DNA from 2 places in the Ureibacillus sp. GCM10028918 genome. Region 2 is predicted to be linked to the other one. Evidence: riboswitches for the same ligand, from Rfam matches in the RefSeq annotation. Region 2 holds a riboswitch; the other holds the start of a gene.
The links. Region 2 has a riboswitch for cyclic di-AMP ahead of ACFQU5_RS10875 (TrkH family potassium uptake protein). Riboswitches for the same ligand answer to the same signal wherever they lie in the genome.

Region 1: linked by a shared signal. The riboswitch ahead of ACFQU5_RS16630 (cation:dicarboxylate symporter family transporter) and the one ahead of ACFQU5_RS10875 (TrkH family potassium uptake protein) in region 2 are both predicted to bind cyclic di-AMP.

Annotation. Positions count from the first base shown of each region.
Region 1 is NZ_JBHTFK010000034.1:16,719-20,138, forward strand. Features, by position in the region: tRNA gene ACFQU5_RS16625 (tRNA-Ser) at 257-349, shown strand; gene ACFQU5_RS16630 (cation:dicarboxylate symporter family transporter) at 709-1,965, opposite strand; cyclic di-AMP (ydaO/yuaA leader) riboswitch at 2,098-2,249, opposite strand; gene ACFQU5_RS16635 (RraA family protein) at 2,567-3,193, opposite strand; gene ACFQU5_RS16640 (sodium:proton antiporter) at 3,393-3,420, shown strand, end outside.
Region 2 is NZ_JBHTFK010000007.1:329,593-333,012, forward strand. Features, by position in the region: gene ACFQU5_RS10860 (NUDIX hydrolase) at 291-704, shown strand; gene ACFQU5_RS10865 (hypothetical protein) at 799-1,020, shown strand; gene ACFQU5_RS10870 (cupin) at 1,158-1,526, shown strand; cyclic di-AMP (ydaO/yuaA leader) riboswitch at 1,631-1,770, shown strand; gene ACFQU5_RS10875 (TrkH family potassium uptake protein) at 1,925-3,265, shown strand; gene ACFQU5_RS10880 (potassium channel family protein) at 3,289-3,420, shown strand, end outside.

The DNA of each region.
Region 1 (3,420 bases), on a different contig from region 2:
TCTGGTTATTTTGGAAATGTTATGTTTTTCTATTAAAGCACATTTATTTTGAGTTATTTTCATATCTTTATATTATCTTTTTTGAGGAAAACAATCTTTCAACAAAATACTTTAGTTTTTATTGAACACTCTTTTCAATATATTTGATGATAGCAGAAAGTTTTTGCCAATCTCCAATAAAAAATCGTATAAAACTATTGACCAAGGTTATAATACATGATATATTATTTCTTGTCGATACAGTTCGACATTATACGGAGGCATACCCAAGTCTGGCTGAAGGGATCGGTCTTGAAAACCGACAGGCGGGTTACACCGCGCGTGGGTTCGAATCCTACTGCCTCCGCCATTTTTTTATAAACATTCAACTACTTAACCGTTTCTTGTGTATACGGTTTTTTATTTTATTAAACGACTTAAGAGGTTTTTTACCTTTTAAGTCGTTTTTTTGTACCTTGATAATTTACGACTGTCGCAAGTTTTCGTCGCAGTCAAAACAAGTATACCTAGGTTTACATCGCTTGCAAGGATAATTCCCCATTAAAATCGCAAACCTTCCATCTCAGATTGGGTACCTCACCGTTTTACTCTAATCCTATAGCCGACTTTCATTATCAAATCATCATCCAAGCCTAAAACAATGAAAAAAGACTATCAGCGCTAAACGCCGATAGTCTCGAATGAATATTTTTATACAATATCGCTTTATTAAGCTTTTTGAGTGTTTTCAACTTCAGTATTAGGGTCAAATTGACCTTCCCATTTAGCAACAACAAGCGCTGCCAATGAGTTTCCTACTACGTTAACCGCAGTACGTCCCATATCTAGAATACGGTCAATACCTACGATAAACATTAGACCCTCTGGTGGTAATCCCATTGTGCCGAACGTTGCCAATAATACAACGAATGATACACCTGGTACACCAGCCATACCTTTTGATGTAACCATCAAGACTAGCATTAACATGATTTGTTGACCAATACTTAAGTGAATACCGTACATTTGAGCAACAAATAGTGAAGCGATTGCTTGATATAATACCGATCCATCTAAGTTAAATGAATAACCTGTTGGAATAACAAATGTTGAGATATGCTTTGGTGCACCAACTTGTTCCATTTTGTCCATAATTCTTGGAAGAACCGTTTCTGAACTCGATGTAGAGAATGCCAAAATTAGTTCTTCTTTAATCACTTTAATTAATTTAAAGATACTGTACCCAATGATTTTAGCCATAATACCTAATATAACAACTACAAAGAAAATCATTGTTCCATATACAGTTAACGCTAATTTAGCAAGCGGGATTAACGATGCAAAACCATATTTGGAAATTGTTACTCCGATTAAAGCGAAAACGCCAATAGGAGCGTACTTCATAAATAAGTTTGTTACATAGAACATAGCATGTGATATACCTTCAAAGAAGCTTAATGCCGTTTTCCCTCTTTCGCCTATCGCTGCGATACCAAGACCCAATACCAATGCAAAGAAGATAATCGCTAGCATATCGCCTTCAACCATTGCCTGAATAGGATTTGTAGGAACTATGTGAAGAAGTGTATCTACAATAGATTTCCCTTCTTGTTCATGTGAAGTATCAACATAACTAGAAATATCTGTTTGGTTTAGATTATTCATATCTATACCAGAACCAGGCTGGAATATATTAGCGGAAACTAGACCAATTGCAATTGCAATCAATGTCATCCCGATGAAATAGGCCAATGATTTACCACCCAGTTTACCAACGGATTTCAAATCACCAACACCAGCAATTGCAACAATAATACTAGAAAGTACAATTGGTACAACAATCAATTTGATCAATCGGAGGAAAAGATCCCCGAATGGCTGTAAAACACTTTGTGCCGTTTCGCTTCCATAGAAGATTCCACCGACAACAATCCCTAAAATAAGACCGATAAAGATTTGCGTAGCTAAACTTAATTTGAACTTCATTAATTACCCCACCTTCTTGATGATTTTTAATTTAATTAATTACTCTGGTAAGGGAAACAAGTATATGAATGAAACTTATTAATATAATTAACACAAAAAAGCTTGTACCATCGACTAACTAAATCTCTTCATATCGCTTCCTTTAAACGCTTACGAGGTTAGCTTTCGGGTTAGGACTTCGGAAACAGTAAGCCCTTTCTTTTCAGAATTCACCTATAACGGAGACATCCGTATAAATCATTTGGGTCCCCCGCTCTTAAAATAAGATTAAGCGAAATATAGCTAATTAAATACTATCATTAATATACTTTAAAAGTAAATACTAGATTATTTCCATCTTAATACGCAGATCTAAAAGAAACAAGAGCGGCCAAGTATTCATGCGGTTCTTGATTGTCTCCTTGATACGGTTGTAAATTGCAGGTTATGTTGCAGGTAACACTTTAGCTGTAATCGTTATGTAGAAATAAGAATAACGTTAGATGGAGATAATATGGTATTATCATACAGAAAAAACAAAATAAGCCGCGATTTTCTTTCGCGACTTTTGAATGTAAGCAAACTCGAAATATTAAGTTCAGCTCTTTGCATATTCAACTTTTTATTTTGACAAAACCTTATCTAAGTAAGCACGAATGGATGACTCACCACCAGATAAGGCAACAGATTCACGCAGTTCATCTTTTCGCATTTTATCTTCTGCTTTACTTGCTATTCTTTCAACCTCTTTATTGGGAACGATTACAACACCATCCAAGTCGCCAACTATATAGTCACCTGGATGGACGGTTACACCACCAATTGCAACCGGTACACCTACAGCACCTCCCCCATTCTTAAAACCTGCCGCAACCGTTGTACCTAAAGAGAATACAGGAAAATTTGATTCCCGAACTGCTGCAAGATCACGTATAACCCCCTCTACAACGAATCCTTGTACCCCTACACCCTTTGCTAATGACATAACAAAATCCCCGGCTACTGCCCGGTTTGTATTTCCTTTTGCATCAATCACGATTACATCGCCCTTTTGTGCTTTACTTATAGCTTCTAAAACAGCCCCATTCTCTCCATCGGGCAACCTTACTGTAAGAGCCCGTCCAGCTATTTTGAAGTGATCACTAAGCGGTTTAATGCTACTAGCAACATTTGTATACCCGCCTATTGCATCTGAAATAGCCGTCGTAGGTAAACCGAATAACCTTTGTTGAATAATAGTTGTTTCCAATTCTACCGCCTCCTAATTGGCTAAATATTGTAATAATTCAAATAATATAGGAATATTAGATTAAGTTAAATAAAATTTTTTAATTAATTTAGATATCGGTAGCCCCATTAAAATAGCGCAGACTGGATAAAATGTGATTGAGGATGCTCTTCTTATAAGTTTTATTGAACATACATAATGACAATAAGGAGTGACATGTATGAAATCGAATCGATTAGTAACACAAT
Region 2 (3,420 bases):
TAAACACTCCAATGGGGAAGGTATTTACTGCCGGCCAATTGGAGGCGCGATTGAATTTGGAGAGAGGTCAGCCGAAACATTACTAAGGGAATTTAATGAGAAATTAGGTGTTGAGATAAATATTAACAGCTATTTTTCCTATATTGAAAATATTTTTAGGATTGATGACATGATTGGCCATGAAATTACGCAGGACTACTTAAAAGTTGGCAAGTTACAAAAGTTTTATCGAAAAGAACATGAATCGCTTGGAATTGCAGAAGTAGATGAATGAAAGGGAGTGATTTAATATGCAAGAATGGCATGGTTCATCAGGTGTTTGTATCAACGAAAATGGTCAACTTTTAATGGTGTTACAAGGTAAGCCGGAAGAAAAGAAAACATGGTCAATTCCTTCCGGTGGAAGGGAAATCAATGAAACTTTTGAGGAGTGCTGTATCAGGGAAATTGAGGAGGAAACCGGGTATAAGGTCGAAATTCAAAAAGAACTTCAAGTGAAAATGGGGAGCTATGATGAAGTGAATATCTCCTTTGAAGTTCATTATTTTCTAGTCAAACTAGTTGGTGGAACTAAAACCATTCAGGATCCTGACAACTTAATCCATGATATTGCATGGAAATCTATAAATGAAATACAAGATTTAGAGCTTACTTTCCCTGAAGACCGGGACATTCTAGAGCAATACCTTTTGAATATTGTGTGAAGGGAGAGCAATCAACATAAAGTTTTGTTTATCCTTATTGGAGTAACCTTCTTTGCTGTTCTTTATTAAAATAGCATAAGGAGGTATTTTCACATTGACTAAAAGCTCGAGATTACTTTACTGCTTAATCGGAAGTGCGGTACTGGCATTATTAAATAGTTCGATTCTAGGTTCTGCTTTAATGGGCGTATTCAGCGGAGGCGGAGCCAATACACTAGAACAATTTATCGTGCTAATGGCAGATATTCTGTCATTTGTGGGGTTTTTATTATTAATCATCTTCTCGCTTCTGTTGATATACCATAATAGGAAATAGAAATTTAAAGGATAATAAATACAGTTAATCGAATATTTACGATACAAAGGGCATTAGTGACAAAGACTAATGTCCTTGTTTTATTTGGGTTAGGTAAGCGGAGAAAGTGAATGGATGAGTTTGAATGGAGGTACATAATGGAGTTTTATAAATTTAATAAAGAAAGTGGTAAGACAATTACACAATTTAATTCGAATTTTATTATGTCACGTATTTTGCAAACGGAAATGGCAGCGCACATAGGTTGTATGTATTTGGAGAAAAACGGTATTGTCGGTCTTCATCAAGCAGTTATTCCTCAACTTTTATTAGTGTTGAATGGAGAAGGCTATGTCCGGAGTGAAAAAGAAGAGTACTATAAAATTCAGCAGGGCGATGCAGTATTTTGGGAAAAAGATGAATGGCATGAGACAAAGACTGAGACGGGCTTGATCGCCATTGTTATTGAGAGTGAAGCATTAACCCCATCATCTTTCATGCCTTTAAGGGGAGAAAAGCTGTATTGATAAGCCTTATGCAAAAGAACCATACTAGGCGGATTTTTTTACACAAATTTGTATTTTTTTATATTTACAAGTGACTTATTGAGGCGTAGAATGAATCCAAAATCAATAATAAATGGCCAAATCTCATAATGAGAACGGAGGACCCAATCTTTTGGGGTTAATTCTGCAGTTGCAGAAGGGATGATTTCAGCTTCTTCGCCATCCTATCCGTCAGCTAACTTCGTCGGCTAAAGCGAAGGAGGTCTTATATGACCGCCTAATTCAAGGTGCCTTTTTGTGTATATCCACAAATTTGCTACTTGTTTTAACTGCGGTCTTTTATTGTGCAAAAAATCAAGTGATATAGAGAAAGAAGCTTATTTTAAAGTAGTTTTACTTTGAATTAGAGGAGAAGAAACATGAAAAATTTACTTTTAGAAGGGCTTAATCCTTCTAAGATTTTAGTGCTGGGATTCGCCTTGGTCATCTTTGTAGGGGCATTTTTACTAACACTCCCTATTGCGACAGAGGATGGGATAAGTATATCATTTTTAGATGCTCTTTTTACTGCTACATCAGCTACATGTGTTACGGGGCTGGTTGTTGTTGATACTGGTGATACCTTTTCGATGTTTGGTGAAATTATCATTCTAGTACTCATTCAGATTGGCGGTCTAGGATTTATGACCTTTGCGACATTTCTATTTACATTGTTAGGTAAAAAAATCTCACTAAAAGAGAGGCTCCTCTTAAAGGAATCATATAATGCAACTTCTACTGCTGGTATGGTGAAGTTAGTGAAAAGGGTGTTGCTCTTTACGGTGATTGCAGAAAGTATAGGTGCTACTTTACTAGCCATTCGTTTTACATTTGATATGCCCATTAGTGAAGCAATTTACTTTGGGATTTTCCATAGTATTTCAATCTTTAATAATGCAGGATTTGATATATTCGGAGATTTCAATAGTTTAACTGGGTATGTTGATGATCCATTTGTTGTTTTAACAATATGCTCCCTCATTATCATAGGTGGTCTTGGATTTGTCGTGATTAATGAGCTATACGAATATCCTGAAACACACAAACTTTCACTTCATACAAAAGTGGTCCTAAGTACAACGTTACTTCTGCTTGTGGGAGCATCCTTCTTAATTTTCTTATTTGAGTATGGAAACGATAAGACGTTAGGTCCATTAAATCTTGGAGGGAAAGTATTGGGTGCCATTTTTCATGGTGTAAGTCCTAGAACAGCAGGTGCAAATACTTTATCCATGGGCGATCTGACATACGCAACCTTGTTCTTAACAATCTTTCTCATGTTTATTGGTGGCGGTTCAGGTTCTACAGCAGGTGGTATTAAAGTTACGACTTTTGCAGTTTTAATGGCAACGGTTCTGTCTCAATTGAAAGGTAGAGAAGATGTCGTGATCTTTAAACGCCGAATTATTGAAAAGACAATTTTAAAAGCTTTCACAGTTGCTGTAAGTGGGGTGTTGATTGTTATCCTTGTGACTTTCTTACTTAGCATTACAGAGCATGGGCATGATTTTATAATGTATTTATTTGAAGCAACCTCAGCGTTCGGAACAGTGGGGCTATCAATGGGCTTAACTCCGGAACTAACGCCACTCGGGCGAATCTTTATCATAATTACGATGTTTATAGGAAGATTAGGGCCGTTAACTCTTGGATTTGCGATTACTAAAAGACAAGTCAAAGAAACTTATAAACGTCCAAATGGAAATATGATGATTGGCTAAGCAATCATAAGGAGAGTTGAACAATGTCTAAAAATCAATATGCAGTAATAGGGTTAGGTAGATTTGGAACAAGTATTGCGAGAAGGTTGCATGAAGCAGGGCAGGAGGTATTAGGGATTGATATTAATGAAGAAAGTGTTGAAAACGCAGAGCCT